DNA from 2 places in the Streptomyces sp. NPDC004629 genome. Region 2 is predicted to be linked to the other one. Evidence: predicted binding sites of a transcription regulator. Region 2 holds the regulator's gene; the other holds the start of a gene.
What was found. Region 2 encodes HrcA, which represses chaperone genes, less so after heat shock. Its sites were predicted from a motif close to TTNGCACTCNGNNNNNCNGAGTGCNAA; they were not measured.
Positions count from the first base shown of each region.

Region 1: a site for HrcA is predicted at 2,471-2,497, ahead of groL (chaperonin GroEL). Genes of this name have one in related genera too.

Region 1 is NZ_JBIALO010000014.1:142,272-150,376, reverse strand. Features, by position in the region: gene groL (chaperonin GroEL) at 685-2,307, opposite strand; gene ACFYTE_RS22750 (cold-shock protein) at 2,662-2,865, opposite strand; gene ACFYTE_RS22745 (MoaD/ThiS family protein) at 3,299-3,574, opposite strand; gene thrC (threonine synthase) at 3,571-4,854, opposite strand; SAM riboswitch class I at 4,873-5,037, opposite strand; gene ACFYTE_RS22735 (glucosyl-3-phosphoglycerate synthase) at 5,196-6,140, shown strand; gene ACFYTE_RS22730 (trehalose-6-phosphate synthase) at 6,513-7,919, shown strand; gene otsB (trehalose-phosphatase) at 7,898-8,105, opposite strand, start outside.
Region 2 is NZ_JBIALO010000012.1:231,252-239,356, reverse strand. Features, by position in the region: gene ACFYTE_RS20590 (nitronate monooxygenase) at 1-239, opposite strand, end outside; gene dnaJ (molecular chaperone DnaJ) at 339-1,475, opposite strand; gene hrcA (heat-inducible transcriptional repressor HrcA) at 1,476-2,492, opposite strand; gene ACFYTE_RS20575 (MBL fold metallo-hydrolase) at 2,790-3,512, shown strand; gene ACFYTE_RS20570 (DUF3097 domain-containing protein) at 3,547-4,356, shown strand; gene hemW (radical SAM family heme chaperone HemW) at 4,370-5,602, opposite strand; gene ACFYTE_RS20560 (SpoIIE family protein phosphatase) at 5,655-7,574, opposite strand; gene ACFYTE_RS20555 (AMP-dependent synthetase/ligase) at 7,793-8,105, opposite strand, start outside.

The sequences.
Region 1 (8,105 bases), on a different contig from region 2:
CCCCGCGAGCATCCGGTCCGTCGCCCGTCCGGGTTCAGCCGCGGCGCGATAACGGCCGGACTCCTCCGGTACACCGACCGTCCCACCGCCGGGTCGCTGTGCCCGCGAGCGGCGCCTCCGAGAGCGCCTGCCGACGGAGTTCCGGGACGGCCGACGGCGGAGTTCTGGGAAGGCCGACGGCCCAGTCCGAGAACGGCTGACGGCCGAGGCCGGGAGCGGCTGCACCGCTTGCGTTGTCGCGGCCGGGGCGGCGATCGGCCGCTGTGCCGCATCCGGTATGCCCTTGGCCGTGCGGAGTTCGGCGGCGCCCTTGTCGTTCGGGGAGCCGGTGCTCGCCGGCGTGCTGAGGCCTTCGGGGTCGGGATGCGTGCGGGAGCGGCAGTCGGGCGTGATCTCCCCTCGTGCGTCCGGTGGTTCGGGCACAGCCGAGTCCGGAGGCAGCCGACGGCCCAGTCCGGGAACGGCCGACGGCCCAGTCCGGAGACGGGTGACCGTGGGGTCCGGAGACGGGTGACCGTGGGGCGGGCCGGGTGTGGGGGGAGGTCCTGGGGTGCGGCTTCTGGCGCTCGTTGCCGCCCACCAAGCCGCGGCGACGGGGTGTGACATGCCCGAGGGCGGCACTCCCTGGGGTTCAGGGAGTGCCGCCCTCGGTGTGTGGCGGACGGGTCCGATCCTCGGGAAGGATCAGAAGTCCATGTCACCGCCCGGCATGCCGCCCGGGGCGGCCGGAGCGGCCTTCTCCGGCTTGTCGGCGATGACGGCCTCGGTGGTGAGGAACAGCGCAGCGATGGACGCGGCGTTCTGCAGGGCGGAACGCGTCACCTTCGCCGGGTCGATGATGCCCTCGGCGACCAGGTCGACGTACTCGCCGGTCGCGGCGTTCAGGCCGTGACCCGGGGTGAGGTTGCGGACCTTCTCGACCACGACGCCGCCCTCAAGGCCGGCGTTGACCGCGATCTGCTTGAGCGGGGCCTCCAGGGCGAGCTTCACGGCCTGCGCGCCGGTCGCCTCGTCACCGTCCAGCTCCAGCTTCTCGAAGACGTTGGTGGTCTGCAGCAGGGCCACGCCACCACCGGCGACGATGCCCTCCTCGACGGCCGCCTTGGCGTTGCGCACGGCGTCCTCGATGCGGTGCTTGCGCTCCTTGAGCTCCACCTCGGTGGCGGCACCGGCCTTGATGACGGCCACGCCGCCGGCCAGCTTGGCCAGGCGCTCCTGGAGCTTCTCGCGGTCGTAGTCCGAGTCGCTGTTCTCGATCTCGGCACGGATCTGGTTGACCCGGCCGTTGACCTGCTCGGAGGAGCCGGCACCGTCGACGATGGTGGTCTCGTCCTTGGTGATGACGACCTTGCGGGCGCGGCCCAGGAGGTCCAGGGTCGCGTTCTCCAGCTTGAGGCCGACCTCCTCGGAGATGACCTCGCCGCCCGTGAGGATGGCGATGTCGCCGAGCATGGCCTTGCGGCGGTCGCCGAAGCCCGGGGCCTTGACGGCGACGGACTTGAAGGTGCCGCGGATCTTGTTGACGACCAGGGTCGACAGGGCCTCGCCCTCGACGTCCTCGGCGATGATCAGCAGCGGCTTGCCCGACTGCATGACCTTCTCCAGGAGCGGGAGCAGGTCCTTGACGGAGCTGATCTTGGAGTTGGCGATCAGGATGTACGGGTCGTCGAGCGACGCCTCCATACGCTCCATGTCGGTGGCGAAGTACGCCGAGATGTAGCCCTTGTCGAAGCGCATGCCCTCGGTGAGCTCAAGCTCAAGGCCGAAGGTCTGCGACTCCTCGACGGTGATGACGCCTTCCTTGCCGACCTTGTCCATGGCCTCGGCGATCAGCTCGCCGATCTGGGTGTCGGCGGCGGAGATGGAGGCCGTGGAGGCGATCTGCTCCTTGGTCTCGACGTCCTTCGCCTGCTCCAGCAGGGCGGCGGAGACGGCCTCGACGGCCTTCTCGATACCGCGCTTCAGGGCCATCGGGTTGGCGCCGGCGGCGACGTTGCGCAGGCCCTCCTTGACCAGGGCCTGGGCGAGGACGGTCGCGGTGGTCGTACCGTCACCGGCGACGTCGTCGGTCTTCTTGGCGACTTCCTTGACCAGCTCGGCGCCGATCTTCTCGTACGGGTCCTCCAGCTCGATCTCCTTGGCGATGGACACACCATCGTTGGTGATCGTGGGGGCGCCCCACTTCTTCTCAAGGACGACGTTGCGGCCCTTGGGGCCGAGGGTGACCTTGACGGCGTCGGCGAGCTGGTTCATACCGCGCTCAAGGCCGCGCCGCGCCTCCTCGTCGAACGCGATGATCTTGGCCATGTGAAGTGGTCCCTCCAGGACTGGGGGTGATTCCTTCGGACCGCGCCCGCGCCCGCGACGGACGGCTCACCGGCCTTGTGGTTCCTTGCCCCACCCGGCCTGCGGGCCTCACCGACCCGGTCCTTCATTGTCACTCTCACCTTCAGAGTGCTAACGCCAATGATTAGCACTCGACCCACCCGAGTGCAAGATGCGGCCGTGCCGCGGGTCCGTCGCGGGGGGTGCGGCCGGGTGGTGACGACGGGGCGCGCGCCCCCGGCACGACGGCCCGGACACCGCGGTACGGGCCCTGCGGCATGGGCACGGCGAAGGGCCCGCACCCCGGGGGGTGCGGGCCCTTCGCGTTGAGAATGTTCAGGCGGTGAGGCGAACCATGTCGGCCTGCGGGCCCTTCTGACCCTGCGAGATCTCGAACTCGACCCGCTGGCCCTCTTCCAGGGTGCGGTAGCCGTCCATCTGAATCGCGCTGTAGTGGACGAAGACGTCCGCACCACCGTCGACCGCGATGAAGCCGTACCCCTTCTCCGCGTTGAACCACTTGACGGTGCCCTGAGCCATGCCTAACTCCCCTATTACTGGCCCTTGCACAGATCCACACTTCGCGGACCCGGGTCAGACCTCACCCCCCAAGGTTGGGGGCGTGCGCCGGAACGCGTCGACCGCGGCTGAATGTATCTGTCCAACTGCCGTCTGCAACAGGTCAGTCGGACGAGAAATCTGGACGTACTCGGTCGGGAATCTGCCGAGAATTCGGCAGAATTCAGGGCAAGTCGGGCCCTATAAAAGGAATAAAAGCCGCGAAGAACGCATGGACTTTGGCGACTTCTTGGCGGCTGCGCGGATTGAATCCGGGGCTTCCGACCCGGGGGCCGGGAACGCGTTCCCCAACTCTACCGCGCTCAACCCCACTGAATGGCCCCCTCCGCTTCTCTCACGGAGGGGGCCATCTGATGAACAGCCGGTAACCGAAGTTACCGAGGGTAAGGGACCGTCAGCCGCCGGCCACCGCCGGGATGATGGACACGCCCGCACCGTCCGGCGTCGCCGTCTGCAGGCCCTGCTCGAAGCGGACGTCGTCGTCGTTGACGTACACGTTCACGAAGCGGCGCAGCTTGCCCTGGTCGTCCAGGACGCGTGCGGAGATGCCGGTGTGGTTCTTCTCCAGGTCGGCGATCACCTCTGCGAGGTTCGCGCCCTCGGCGCTCACCTCCGACAGGCCACCCGTGTAGGTACGCAGGATGGTGGGGATGCGAACGGTCACGCTCATGCGAGGCCAGCCTCTCGGAAGGAGTCCAGGTTCGGGCGGATGGTGGCGGTCAGGCCGGTGCCGGCCACCGCGTCGAGGGTCTTGAGGCCGTCGCCGGTGTTGAGGACGACCGTGGTGAGCGCCGGGTCGAGGACACCCTGCTCGATGAGCTTCTTCGTCACACCCACGGTGACACCGCCGGCCGTCTCCGCGAAGATGCCCTCGGTGCGCGCCAGCAGCTTGATCGCGTCGACGACCTGCTCGTCCGTCACGTCCTCCACCGCACCGCCCGTACGGCGCGCGATGTCCAGTACGTACGGCCCGTCGGCCGGGTTGCCGATCGCCAGGGACTTGGCGATCGTGTTCGGCTTCTGCGGGCGGACCACGTCGTGACCGGCCTTGAACGCGGTGGACACCGGCGAGCAGCCCTCGGCCTGCGCGCCGAAGATCTTGTACGGCCGGTCCTCGACCAGACCCAGCGCGATCAGCTCCCGCAGCCCCTTGTCGATCTTGGTGAGCTGGGAGCCGGAGGCGATCGGCACGACGAGCTGGTCGGGCAGCCGCCAGCCGAGCTGCTCGCAGATCTCGTACGCCAGGGTCTTGGAGCCCTCCGCGTAGTACGGGCGCAGGTTGACGTTGACGAAGCCCCAGCCCTCGCCCGCCGGGTCGCCGATCAGCTCGGAGCAGAAGCGGTTCACGTCGTCGTAGTTGCCCTCGATGCCGACGAGGTCACCGCCGTAGATCGCGGCCATGACGATCTTGCCCTGCTCCAGGTCGTACGGGATGAACACACAGGAGCGCAGGCCGGCCCGGGCCGCCGCGGCGCCGACGGCCCCGGCGAGGTTGCCGGTCGAGGAGCAGGACAGGGTCGTGAAGCCGAAGGCGCGCGCCGCCTCCAGCGCCTGGGCGACCACCCGGTCCTTGAAGGAGTGCGTCGGGTTGCCGGAGTCGTCCTTCACATACAGGCCGCCGGTGACGCCGAGTTCGCGGGCCAGGTTGTCGGCCTGGACCAGCTTGGTCCAGCCCGGGTTCAGGTTGGGCTTTTCGGCCACGTCCGCGGGGACGGGCAGCAGCGGCGCATAGCGCCAGATGTTCGCGGGACCCGCCTCGATCGTCCGGCGCAGCTCCTCGGTGTCGTACACCGAGAAGTCGTACGCGATCTCCAGCGGGCCGAAACACTCCTCGCAGGCGAACACCGGGCCGAGCGGCACCCGGTGACCGCACTCGCGGCAGCTGAGGGCCGCGGCGGTACCGAGGTCCACCGACTGGTTCGTGGTGCTTGCAACGGTCTGCACAGCCATGTGAGGCGAGGCCCTTTCTCCTCATCTTCCTCACGACGCATCTCGCCGTGAGACGGATTTGGCACCTTCCCTAGCCGGGAGCCTCGCGGAAACGATCGGCTTGCGCAGCGATCAGTACGAGTACCGGCTGGAGGGTTGCCGGGGCTTCATCGGGCCGTATCCCTCTGCCCCTCTGGATGAGCTGTATGCGGTTGTGAACGCCGAAGACCCCCGACATGCGATGGTCATCCGCGTTGTTCAAGACTGTAACCGACGGCCTGGACAGTTGAGATAGTCGTCCGAACCGCGAGATGGATCACACAGGCACCAGGTGTGATCACGACAGTGAGGAGCAGCTGACTGTGCTGGAAGAAGTCGAGCGCTGGCTGGCCACCCGCTCCTGGTCCGTGACCGACCGGCCGCTGCACAAGATCCTCGCCGCGAAGCAGCGTACGGGCCAGTCGGTCTCCGTCGTGCTGCCCGCGCTCAACGAGGAGGAGACGGTCGGCGACATCGTCGCCGTCATCCGGCACGACCTCATGCGGCAGGCGCCGCTGGTCGACGAGATCGTCGTCGTCGACTCGGGGTCCACCGACCGCACCTCCGAGGTGGCCGCCGCGGCGGGCGCCCGGGTGGTGCACCGCGACGCCATCCTGCCGCGGCTGCCCACCGCGCCCGGCAAGGGCGAGGTCCTGTGGCGCTCGCTGCTCGTCACCGGCGGGGACATCGTCTGCTTCGTCGACGCGGACCTGCGGGAGTTCTCCTCCGACTTCGTCACCGGGATCGTCGGGCCGCTGCTCACCGAACCGGACGTCGACCTGGTCAAGGCCATGTACGACCGCCCGCTGGCCGGCGCGGCCGGCCAGGGCGGCCGGGTCACCGAGCTGATGGCCCGACCGCTGCTCAACCTGCACTGGCCGCAGCTGGCCGGTTTCGTGCAGCCGCTCGGCGGCGAGTACGCGGCCCGCCGTTCACTGCTGGAGCGGCTGCCGTTCCCCGTCGGATACGGCGTCGAACTGGGCATGCTGGTCGACGCCCTGCACCTGGTGGGCCTTGACGCCCTCGCCCAGGTCGACGTCGGTGTGCGCAAGCACCGGCACCAGGACGGGCAGGCGCTGGGCCGGATGGCCGCCGCGATCTACCGCACCGCGCAGCTGCGGCTGGCCCGCGGGCACCTCGTGCGGCCCTCCCTCACCCAGTTCGAGCGGGGCACGGACGGCTTCGAGCCGCGCACCTACCCGGTGGACACGGAGGAACGGCCGCCCATGCTGCAGATCACGGAATACGCCACCCGCCAAGTGGCCTGACCCCACAACACACAGCCCCCAAAAACAGGACACGGCCCGAAATACGGCGCGGGCCGGCGCAAGGCACGCGGGCCGAACCGGGGCGCAAGTCGGGACAGGGCGCGGGCTGAAACACAACGCGAGCCGGGACAGGCGTGAGCCGAGGCAAGGCACGGCCTGAAACCGGACACAGGCCGGGGCAAGCGTGGGCCGAGGCAAGGCACGAGCCGAAACGCGGCGCGAGCCGAAGCACGGCACGGTCCGAGGCAAGGCACGAGCCAAAACGCGGCGCGAACCGAAACGCGGTGGGAGGTGGGCGTGGGTTGTGGGGGGCGGGGTGTGGGGAGTGGGTCGTACGTTTGAGGGTTTGTGGGTCGGGCTAGGTTGAGGCGTATGGCTTCCACGCACGGTGCTGCCCAGGTACTGGTCGCGTCCAACCGCGGCCCGGTCTCCTACTCCGTCCAGGAGGACGGCTCGCTGGTCGCCCGGCGGGGCGGCGGCGGGCTGGTCTCCGGGCTCTCGGCGATCGGCCCCGACGCGGACGCGCTGTGGGTGTGCTCGGCGCTGTCCGACAGCGACCGCCAGGCGGTGCGCCGCGGGGTCGGCGAGCCCGGCGTACGGATGCTGGACATCCCGGCCGACGTGTACGCCGACGCCTACAACGGCATCGCCAACTCGGTGCTGTGGTTCGTGCACCACATGCTCTACCAGACCCCGCTGGAGCCGGTCTTCGACGCGGAGTTCCGCCGCCAGTGGGCGTCGTACCGGACCTACAACCGGGCGTTCGCCGAGGCGCTGGCCGAGGAGGCGGCCGAGGGCGCGGCGGTCGTCGTACAGGACTACCACCTGGCGCTGGCCCCCCGGATGCTCCGGCAGCTCCGCCCCGACCTGCGCATCGGCCACTTCTCGCACACCCCGTGGGCGCCGCCGGACTACTTCCGGCTGCTGCCCGACGACATCGCGGCCGAACTGCTCGGCGGCATCCTGGGCGCGGACCGCGCGGCGTTCCTCACCCGGCGCTGGGCGGACGCCTTCACCGACTGCTGCCACCTGGTCCTCGGGCCCGGCATCCCGGCCGGCACCCGCATCGGCGTGCACGGTCTGGGCGCCGACGCGGACTTCCTGCGCGCGCGTGCGCACGAGCCGGACGTGGCCGAACGGATGACGGCGCTGCGCACGGAGATCGGCGCGGACCGCAAGGCGATCGTGCGGGTGGACCGCACCGAGCTGTCCAAGAACATCGTGCGCGGGCTGCTGGCGTACCGGCAGCTGCTGGCGGACCGCCCCGAGTGGCGCGAGCGGGTCGTGCACGTCGCCTTCGCCTACCCCTCCCGCCAGGACCTGGCCGTGTACCGGGAGTACACCGCCGAGGTGCGGCGCGTCGCGGAGGAGATCAACGCGCGGTACGGGACGCCGGGTTGGACGCCGGTGCTGCTGCACGTCGAGGACGACTTCGCCCGCTCACTGGCCGCCTACCGGCTGGCCGACGTGGCCCTGGTGAACCCCATCAGGGACGGCATGAACCTGGTCGCCAAGGAGGTGCCGGTCGTCTCCGACCAGGGCTGCGCGCTGGTGCTGTCCCGGGAGGCCGGGGCGTACGAGGAACTGGGCGAGGACGCGATCACCGTCAACCCGTACGACATCGGTGGCACGGCGAACGCCCTGCACCGGGCGCTCACCCTGCCGGACGACGAGCGGGCGGAGCGGACCAAGCGGCTGGCCGCCGCGGCCACGGCGCTGCCGCCGGCCCAGTGGTTCCTGGACCAGCTGCACGCCCTTCAGGCCGGCCGTTCCAGCTGATCGGCGAGCGCCCGCAGCAGCCGCACCACCCCGGCCGGGCCGTCCACGACCAGGTCGGCGCGCGCGGCGAGTTCGGTCACCTCGCTGCTGCCGCTGCACACCAGCAGTCCGGGCACGCCGTCGGAGCGGAGCTTGTCGACGGCCGCGAAGGCGGGGAGGTCACCGAGGTCGTCGCCGCCGTACACG
Region 2 (8,105 bases):
CTTGCACCGGGATATTCGGGCTGGGGCAGAAAGACGTTCACCCCGAAGGGACGGCCGGTGAGCCCCCGCAACTGCTTGATCTCCTGGTACATGCCGTCGGCGGTCTTGTACCCGGCGGCGAGGAACCCCAGCCCGCCCGCCTCGGACACGGCGGCGGCGAGCTGCGGGACGGCGACACCGCCCGCCATGGGGGCCTGCACGATCGGATGTGGGCAGAGATCGGTCAGTGGGGATGACATGACCGCATGTTGTCACGCCCTGCGCACAAGTCCGAAACCGGCCTCCGCTTGGCATAGACCCCCGGCAACCGACGCCCCGGGGGCCGACCGCAGCCGACGTCAGCGACCGTTGAACGCGTCCTTCAACCGGGAGAACAGACCCTGCTGTCCCGGCTGGAACTGGCCCTGGGGGCGTTCCTCACCGCGCAGCTTGGACAGTTCGCGCAACAGGCGCTCCTGCTCGGGGTCGAGCTTGCTCGGGGTCTGGACCTCGACATGCACGATGAGGTCGCCCCGGCCGCCGCCCCGCAGATGGGTCACGCCCCGGCCGTGCAGCGGGATCGACTGGCCGGACTGGGTGCCCGGACGGATGTCGACCTCCTCCATGCCGTCCAGCGTCTCCAGCGGCACCTTCGTGCCGAGGGCCGCCGCGGTCATCGGGATCGTCACCGTGCAGTGCAGATCGTCGCCGCGGCGCTGGAAGGTGCTGTGCGGCAGCTCGTGGATCTCGACGTACAGATCGCCGGCGGGCCCGCCGCCGGGGCCGACCTCGCCCTCGCCCGCGAGCTGGATGCGGGTGCCGTTGTCGACACCGGCCGGGATCTTCACCGTCAGGGTCCGGCGCGAACGCACCCGGCCGTCGCCCGCGCACTCCGGGCACGGCGTCGGCACGACCGTGCCGAAGCCCTGGCACTGCGGGCACGGGCGCGAGGTCATGACCTGGCCCAGGAAGGACCGCGTCACCTGCGACACCTCACCGCGCCCGCGGCACATGTCACATGTCTGGGCCGTGGTGCCCGGCGCCGCGCCCTCGCCGTTGCAGGTCTTGCAGACGACGGCCGTGTCGACCTGGATGTCCTTCGTCGTACCGAAGGCCGCCTCGTCCAGCTCGACCTCGATACGGATCATGGCGTCCTGGCCGCGCCGGGTGCGCGAGCGCGGCCCACGCTGCGACGCCGTGCCGAAGAACGCGTCCATGATGTCGGAGAAGTTGCCGAAGCCGCCGGCCCCGAAGCCGCCCGCGCCGGCGCCGCCGGCCTGCGAGAGGGGGTCGCCGCCGAGGTCGTAGACCTGCTTCTTCTGCGGGTCCGACAGCACCTCGTAGGCGGCGTTGATCTCCTTGAAGCGCTCCTGCGTCTTCGGATCGGGGTTGACATCCGGGTGCAGCTCGCGTGCGAGCCGCCGGAAAGCCTTCTTGATCTCTTCCTGCGACGCGTCGCGGCGCACGCCGAGAACGGCGTAATAGTCCGTGGCCACCTACGACTCCGCCAGGATCTGTCCGACGTACCGTGCCACTGCGCGTACCGCTCCCATCGTTCCCGGGTAATCCATGCGGGTCGGTCCGACCACGCCGAGCTTGGCGACTGCCTCGCCGCCCGAACCGTAGCCGACCGACACCACGGACGTGGAGTTGAGTCCCTCATGGGCGTTCTCGTGGCCGATACGCACCATCACGCCCGGATCCTTGGCCTCGCCCAGCAGCTTGAGGAGCACCACCTGCTCCTCCAGCGCCTCCAGGACCGGCCGGATCGTGAGGGGAAAGTCATGTCCGAAGCGGGTCAGATTGGCGGTGCCGCCGATCATCAGCCGCTCCTCGTTCTCCTCGACCAGCGTCTCCAGGAGGGTGGAGAGCACCGCCGAGACCGTACCGCGGTCCTCGGCCTCGAAGGCCTCCGGCAGATCCTCGACCAGGCTCGGCACGTCCGCGAAGCGGCGGCCCGCGACCCGGCTGTTGAGCCGCGCGCGCAGATCCGCCAGGGCCGTCTCGCCGAACGGCACCGGGCAGTCGACCATCCGCTGCTCGACCCGGCCGGTGTCCGTGATCAGCACGAGCATCACGCGCGCGGGGGCGAGCGAGAGCAGTTCCACATGCCGCACGGTCGAGCGGGTCAGGGACGGGTACTGCACGATGGCGACCTGCCGGGTCAGCTGCGCGAGCAGCCGCACCGTCCGCGTCACGACGTCGTCGAGGTCGACGGCGCCGTCGAGGAAGTTCTGGATGGCGCGCCGCTCGGGCGCGGTCATCGGCTTCACGCCGGCCAGCTTGTCCACGAACAGCCGGTAGCCCTTGTCGGTGGGGATCCGCCCCGCGCTGGTGTGCGGCTGGGCGATGAACCCCTCGTCCTCCAGGGCCGCCATGTCGTTACGGACCGTGGCCGGGGAGACGCCGAGGTTGTGCCGCTCGGTGAGCGCCTTCGAACCCACCGGTTCCTCGGTGCCGACATAGTCCTGGACGATGGCACGCAGCACCTGAAGCCTGCGTTCGCTCAGCATCGCGCGTCCACCTCCAGCAAGTCGTCCCCGCGACCCTTCGGGTCCTTCGCCTGGCACTCTGAGCAGGCGAGTGCCAGCTTCCCCGCCCCAGTGTACGGCCGTGGGGTACACCCCGGGCAAGGCTGGTCCCACCGGATCGTCCCCGGCGGCTCCCGGCGCTGAGCAGGTCCAGTGAAGTCCGCTGCGGTTCGACAGCGCCCCGAAGGGGCGCGGGGAACTGCGCGACCAGCCACGACGGTGCCGCAGACGACCGACGGCATATCGCGGCATGCCCAGCGGAGCGCTTAGCGTCGCCGTATGACGGCGACTTGGGAAGAGGCGGGCTGGGAGCGGGTGGCCCCCGGGGTGGGGCGGTGCCGGCTGCCGGGCTGGGACTGTACGGCCGGACTGGTCCTCGGGGCGAGCGCGGCGCTCGTCGTGGACGCCGGGTCCAGCCTCGCTGAGGGCGCCCGGCTGCGGGCGCGGGCCGAGCGGATCGCCGGCCGCGGTGTGACCCATCTCGCGCTCACCCATCCCCACTTCGACCACGTCTTCGGCGCGGCGGCGTTCGCGGGGGCCGAGGTGTACGCCGCGGTCGGCATGGACGCGGTGTTCGCCCGCGAGCGGGACGGACTGTGCCGGGACGGGGTCCGCCACGGCCTGGACGCACGGCTCGCGGCCGAGGCGGCACGCGCCCTGGCCAGCCCCGGCCACCCGGTCCGCGGCGAGCGGACGCTGGACCTGGGCGGCGGCCGGCGGGTGCTGCTGGCGGACGTGGGTCCCGGTCACACGGCCCATGACCTGGCGGTGCTGGTCCCCGGCGACCCGGCGGTCGTCTTCTGCGGCGACCTGGTCGAGGAGTCCGGGGAGCCGCAGGCGGGCCCCGACGCCGTACCGTCCCGCTGGCCCGCCGCCGTCGACCGGCTGCTCGCCCTGGGCGGCCCGGACGCGCTGTACGTGCCCGGTCACGGGGCGGTGGTGGACGCGGCGTTCGTCCGCGGGCAGCGGGACGCACTGGCGGCGCGTTTCGGCGTGTCGTGATCGTCCGCCCAGGCTTTCTCCTATCGTCATCCGAATGCGCCAGTACTCACCGGACCTGACCCCGCCGTGGAAGAAGCCCCGGCCCGTCCCCGAGGTCCCGGCCGAGCCCGGCCTGGTGGTGGAGGAGCCCGGCACCGGATTCTGCGGCGCGGTGATCCGCTGCGAGGCGGGCACGGTCACCCTGGAGGACCGCCTCGGCAAGCACCGTGTCTTCCCGCTGGAGCCGGGCGGCTTCCTGCTGGAGGGCCGGACGGTGACGCTGGTGCGCCCGTCGGCGGCTCCGGTACGGCCCACCCGTACGGCGTCCGGTTCGGTCGCCGTCCCCGGCGCACGCGCGCGCGTGGCCCGTGCCGGGCGGATCTACGTCGAGGGGCGGCACGACGCGGAACTGGTCGAGAAGGTGTGGGGCGACGATCTGCGCATCGAGGGCGTCGTCGTGGAGTACCTGGAGGGCGTGGACGACCTGCCGGCCATCGTCGCCTCGTTCGCGCCGGGTCCGGACGCGCGGCTCGGCGTCCTGGTGGACCACCTGGTCCCCGGCACCAAGGAGTGGCGCATCGCCGAGTCGGTGACCAGCGAGCACGCGCTGGTCGTCGGCCACCCCTACATCGACATCTGGGAGGCGGTCAAGCCGTCGTCCCTGGGCATCGCCGGATGGCCGAAAGTACCGCACGGCCAGGACTGGAAGACGGGCGTGTGCCGGGCGCTCGGCTGGCCGGAAAACACCGGTGCGGCATGGCAGGGGATCCTGTCGCGGGTACGGTCCTACAAGGACCTGGAGCCGGAGCTGCTGGGCCGGGTGGAGGAACTGATCGACTTCGTCACGGCCGGCGGTACCGTTTGACGGGCGGCAACGCTCAGTCCACCAGATCCCGTACCACCGCGTCCGCCAGCAGCCGCCCCCGCAGCGTGAGCACCGCGCGCCCCGCCTCGTACGGCCCCCGCTCCAGCAGCCCGTCCGTCAGCGCCAGGCGCGAGGCCGCGAGGCCCGCCTCCCGGAGGAGTTCGAGGGGTACGCCCTCCCGCAGCCGCAGTTCCAGCAGGATCCGCTCCACACGGCGGTCCTCGTCGGACAGAATCTCCCGCCCGGCACCCGGCGTGCGGCCCGCCGCCAGGGCCGCCGCGTACGCCCCCGGGTGCTTCACGTTCCACCAGCGCACCCCGCCCACGTGGGAGTGTGCGCCGGGGCCCGCGCCCCACCAGTCGGCGCCGCGCCAGTACAGCTCGTTGTGCAGGCAGCGGCCGGCGGCGGAGGTGGCCCAGTTGGACACCTCGTACCAGTCGAAACCGGCCGCGACCAGGGTCTCCTCCGCGATCAGATAGCGGTCCGCGTGCACGTCGTCGTCGGTCATCGGGATCTCGCCGCGGCGGATGCGGCGGGCGAGCTGCGTGCCCTCCTCGACGATCAGGGCGTACGCGCTGATGTGGTCGGGGAACGCGCCGAGGGCCGCGCCGAGCGATGCCCGCCAGTCGTCGTCCGACTCCCCCGGCGTGCCGTAGATCAGGTCCAGGTTCACATGCTCGAAGCCCGCCGCCCTCGCCTCCGCAACGCACGCCTCCGGGCGGCCCGGGGTGTGGGTGCGGTCGAGGATCTTCAGCACGTGCTGTCGCGCGCTCTGCATGCCGAAGGAGATCCGGTTGAAGCCGCCCTCCCGCAGGGTGGCGAGATAGGCCGGGCCGACCGACTCGGGGTTCGCCTCCGTCGTGATCTCCGCGTCCGCGGCGAGCCCGAACTCGGCGCGGATCGCGCCCAGCATCCGTACCAGGTCGTCCGCGGCCAGCAGGGTCGGCGTGCCGCCGCCGACGAAGACCGTGCGCACCTCGCGCGGGTCGTCGCCGAGCACCTTGCGGGCCAGGCGGATCTCGTCCACCAGGGTGTCCGCGTAGTTCTCCCGGGAGGCGAGCACTCCGCCCGTGCCGCGCAGTTCGGTGGCGGTGTAGGTGTTGAAGTCGCAGTATCCGCAGCGGGTCGCGCAGTACGGGACGTGCAGGTAGAACCCGAGGGGCCGGTCGGCGGCCCCGGAGAGCGCGGACGCGGGCAACGCACCGTCAGCGGGAACGGGCTCACCATCGGGAAGCACAGAAGGCATACCCCCCATTGTCCAGCACCTCGAAGTGGTCCCGCGGTTCCGGGCCGGGTGGTCATTCCGCCTGGAGTACCAGGAGGGCCAGGTCGTCTTCCGGGGGCTGGTCGCCGAAGTCGTGTACCAGTCGCCTGATGCGCTCCGCGATCAGCTCGGCGCTCAGCCCGGCGCAGTCGGCCAGCGCCCGCGCGAGCCCGTCGCCGTCGTCGAGCTGGCGGGAGCCGCAGCGGCGCTCGGTCACCCCGTCGGTGACGCACAGCAGGCTGTCGCCCGGCCCCAGCTCGATGGTGTCGCTGGTGTACGTGGCGTCCTCGATGACACCGAGCAGGGTCTGCGGCTGCGCCGCCGTGCGGACGCCGCCGTCGGGCCGCAGGACCAGCGGCAGCGGATGGCCGGCCGAGGCGAGGGTGCAGCGGACGCCGCCGTCGAAGGGGACCAGTTCGCCGTAGAGGAGGGACAGGAATCGGTTCTGCGGGCCGTCACCGGGGCCCACGGGCCGGGCACCGGCCGCGACCAGCGCACGGGCCGCCGCGTCCGCGGCCTCCGTCGCGTCGTCCAGCAGGAGCTGGTTGAGGCGGTCGAGGACGTCGGCGACCCGGTAGCCCTCGCGGGCCAGCAGCCGCAGCCAGGGACGGGCCAGGCCGATCACCACGGCGGCCTCGGGGCCCTTGCCCTGGACGTCGCCGATCGCGAAGCACCAGCGGCCGTCGCCGGCCGGGAACAGGTCGTAGAAGTCGCCGCTGGGCCCGCCCTGGTCGCACGGCTCGTAGACGAGGGCGCTGCACATCCCCGGGATCTCGGCGACCGCGCCGGGCAGCAGCCCGCGTTGCAGGACGGCGCTGATGGTGGCCTGCCGCGCGTACTGGCGGGCCGCGCCGATGGCGAGGGCCACGCGGCGGGCCAGGTCCTCGACGAGTCCGGTGATCTCGTCGGGGAAGCGGTCGAGACCGGACCGTCCGATGACCAGTGTGCCCAGCGGCCGGCCGCCCGCGATCAGCCGGTAGGCGAGCGCCGCGCCGTCGCCGGACCGCGGGCCGAAGGCCTCGGCGGGCCAGGGGTAGGGCTCGGGTCCGGAGCGCAGGCCGTCCCGGGGGCGTGGCGGCTCCTTCTCCAGCCTGCGGCGCAGTTCCTCGATGTGGTTCTCGCTCGCGTGCCAGACCCGGGCGAGCCGCGGTCCGGCCAGGCCCGTGCCGTCCGCCCAGCCGCCGCGGCCGGTGGACTCGTCCTCCAGCCACACCGCGCACCAGTCGGCGAGACGGGGCACGATCAGCTGCCCGGTGAGCGCGGCGACCAGGCCCTCGTCGAGCTGCCCGGCGAGCAGGTCGGACGCCTCGGCCAGGAAGGACAGCGCGCCGCGGCCGAGCCAGTCGCGGCCCCGCCCGGCCCGGTGGGGCTCGGGCGCCAGGACCTCGGCGACGGCCAGTTCGCGTACTTCGGTGTACGTCTCGAACCCGTCGGGCGCCGGAGCGTCCTGAGCGCAGAGCCGCGCCCACACCGTCTTGGCGCCCCTGCGGTAGGTGACCCCCCAGGACTCGGCGAGCGTGGCGACGAGGCGCAGCCCGCGCCCGTACTCCGGTACCTCGTACGGCGATTCGGCCACGCTGTCGCGCGGCGCGCGCGAGGGGTGGTGGTCGCCGACCTCGACGACGACGGCGCCGTCCTCCTCCAGCCGGCAGATCAGTTCCACCGCGGTGCCCGCGTGGACGACGGCGTTGGTGACGAGTTCACTGACCACGATCATGACGTCGTCGGCGAGCCGCGCACAGGTCATGCGGCCGAGTTCGGCCCACTCGGCGAGCGCGCTGCCCACCAGCGCCCGGGCGGCACTGGGCGCGAGGGGGCTGCCGGGCAGGGTCGCGCGCGACCGGGTGCGCAGGGCCGCGCCCTCGTGCGCGTCTTCGTGCGCGGGCGCGGTCGGATGCGCGGACGGCTCGAAGCCATGGGAAACGGTCTCCCATTGCATCGGTATGGCCCCCATTGCCAGCTCCCCGAGCGGTTCGGTCGGTCAGGCCTCGGGCAGGCCTCAGTCGTTGCCGACAGGGTGACAGACGGATCGCGTCCATAAGCGCCGAGTTACCGAACTGGCCCGCCTTGCGGGAGATCCGTGATACGGATGCGACGGGTGTGCTCGAAGTCGGACAGAAACGGCCACAACCGCAAAGGGGGCGGGGCGTAAGAGCCAGCGGGGCGTAAGCGCTATGCCTCGCGCGTGCCGTCGTACATCTCGTCGATCAGGTGCTTGTACTCCCGTTCCACCACGGGCCGCTTCAGCTTCAGGCTCGGCGTCAGCTCACCGTGCTCGACGTCCAGGTCGCGGGGCAGCAGCCGGAACTTCTTGATGGTCTGCCACCGCTGCAGCCCCTCGTTCAGTTCCTTGACGTACCCGTCGATGAGGGCGACCGTCGCGGGCGCGGCCACGACATCGGCGTACGCCATGTCCGCCAGGCCGTTCTCCTTCGCCCACGCCATGACGGCGGCCTCGTCGAGGGCGATGAGCGCGGTGCAGAAG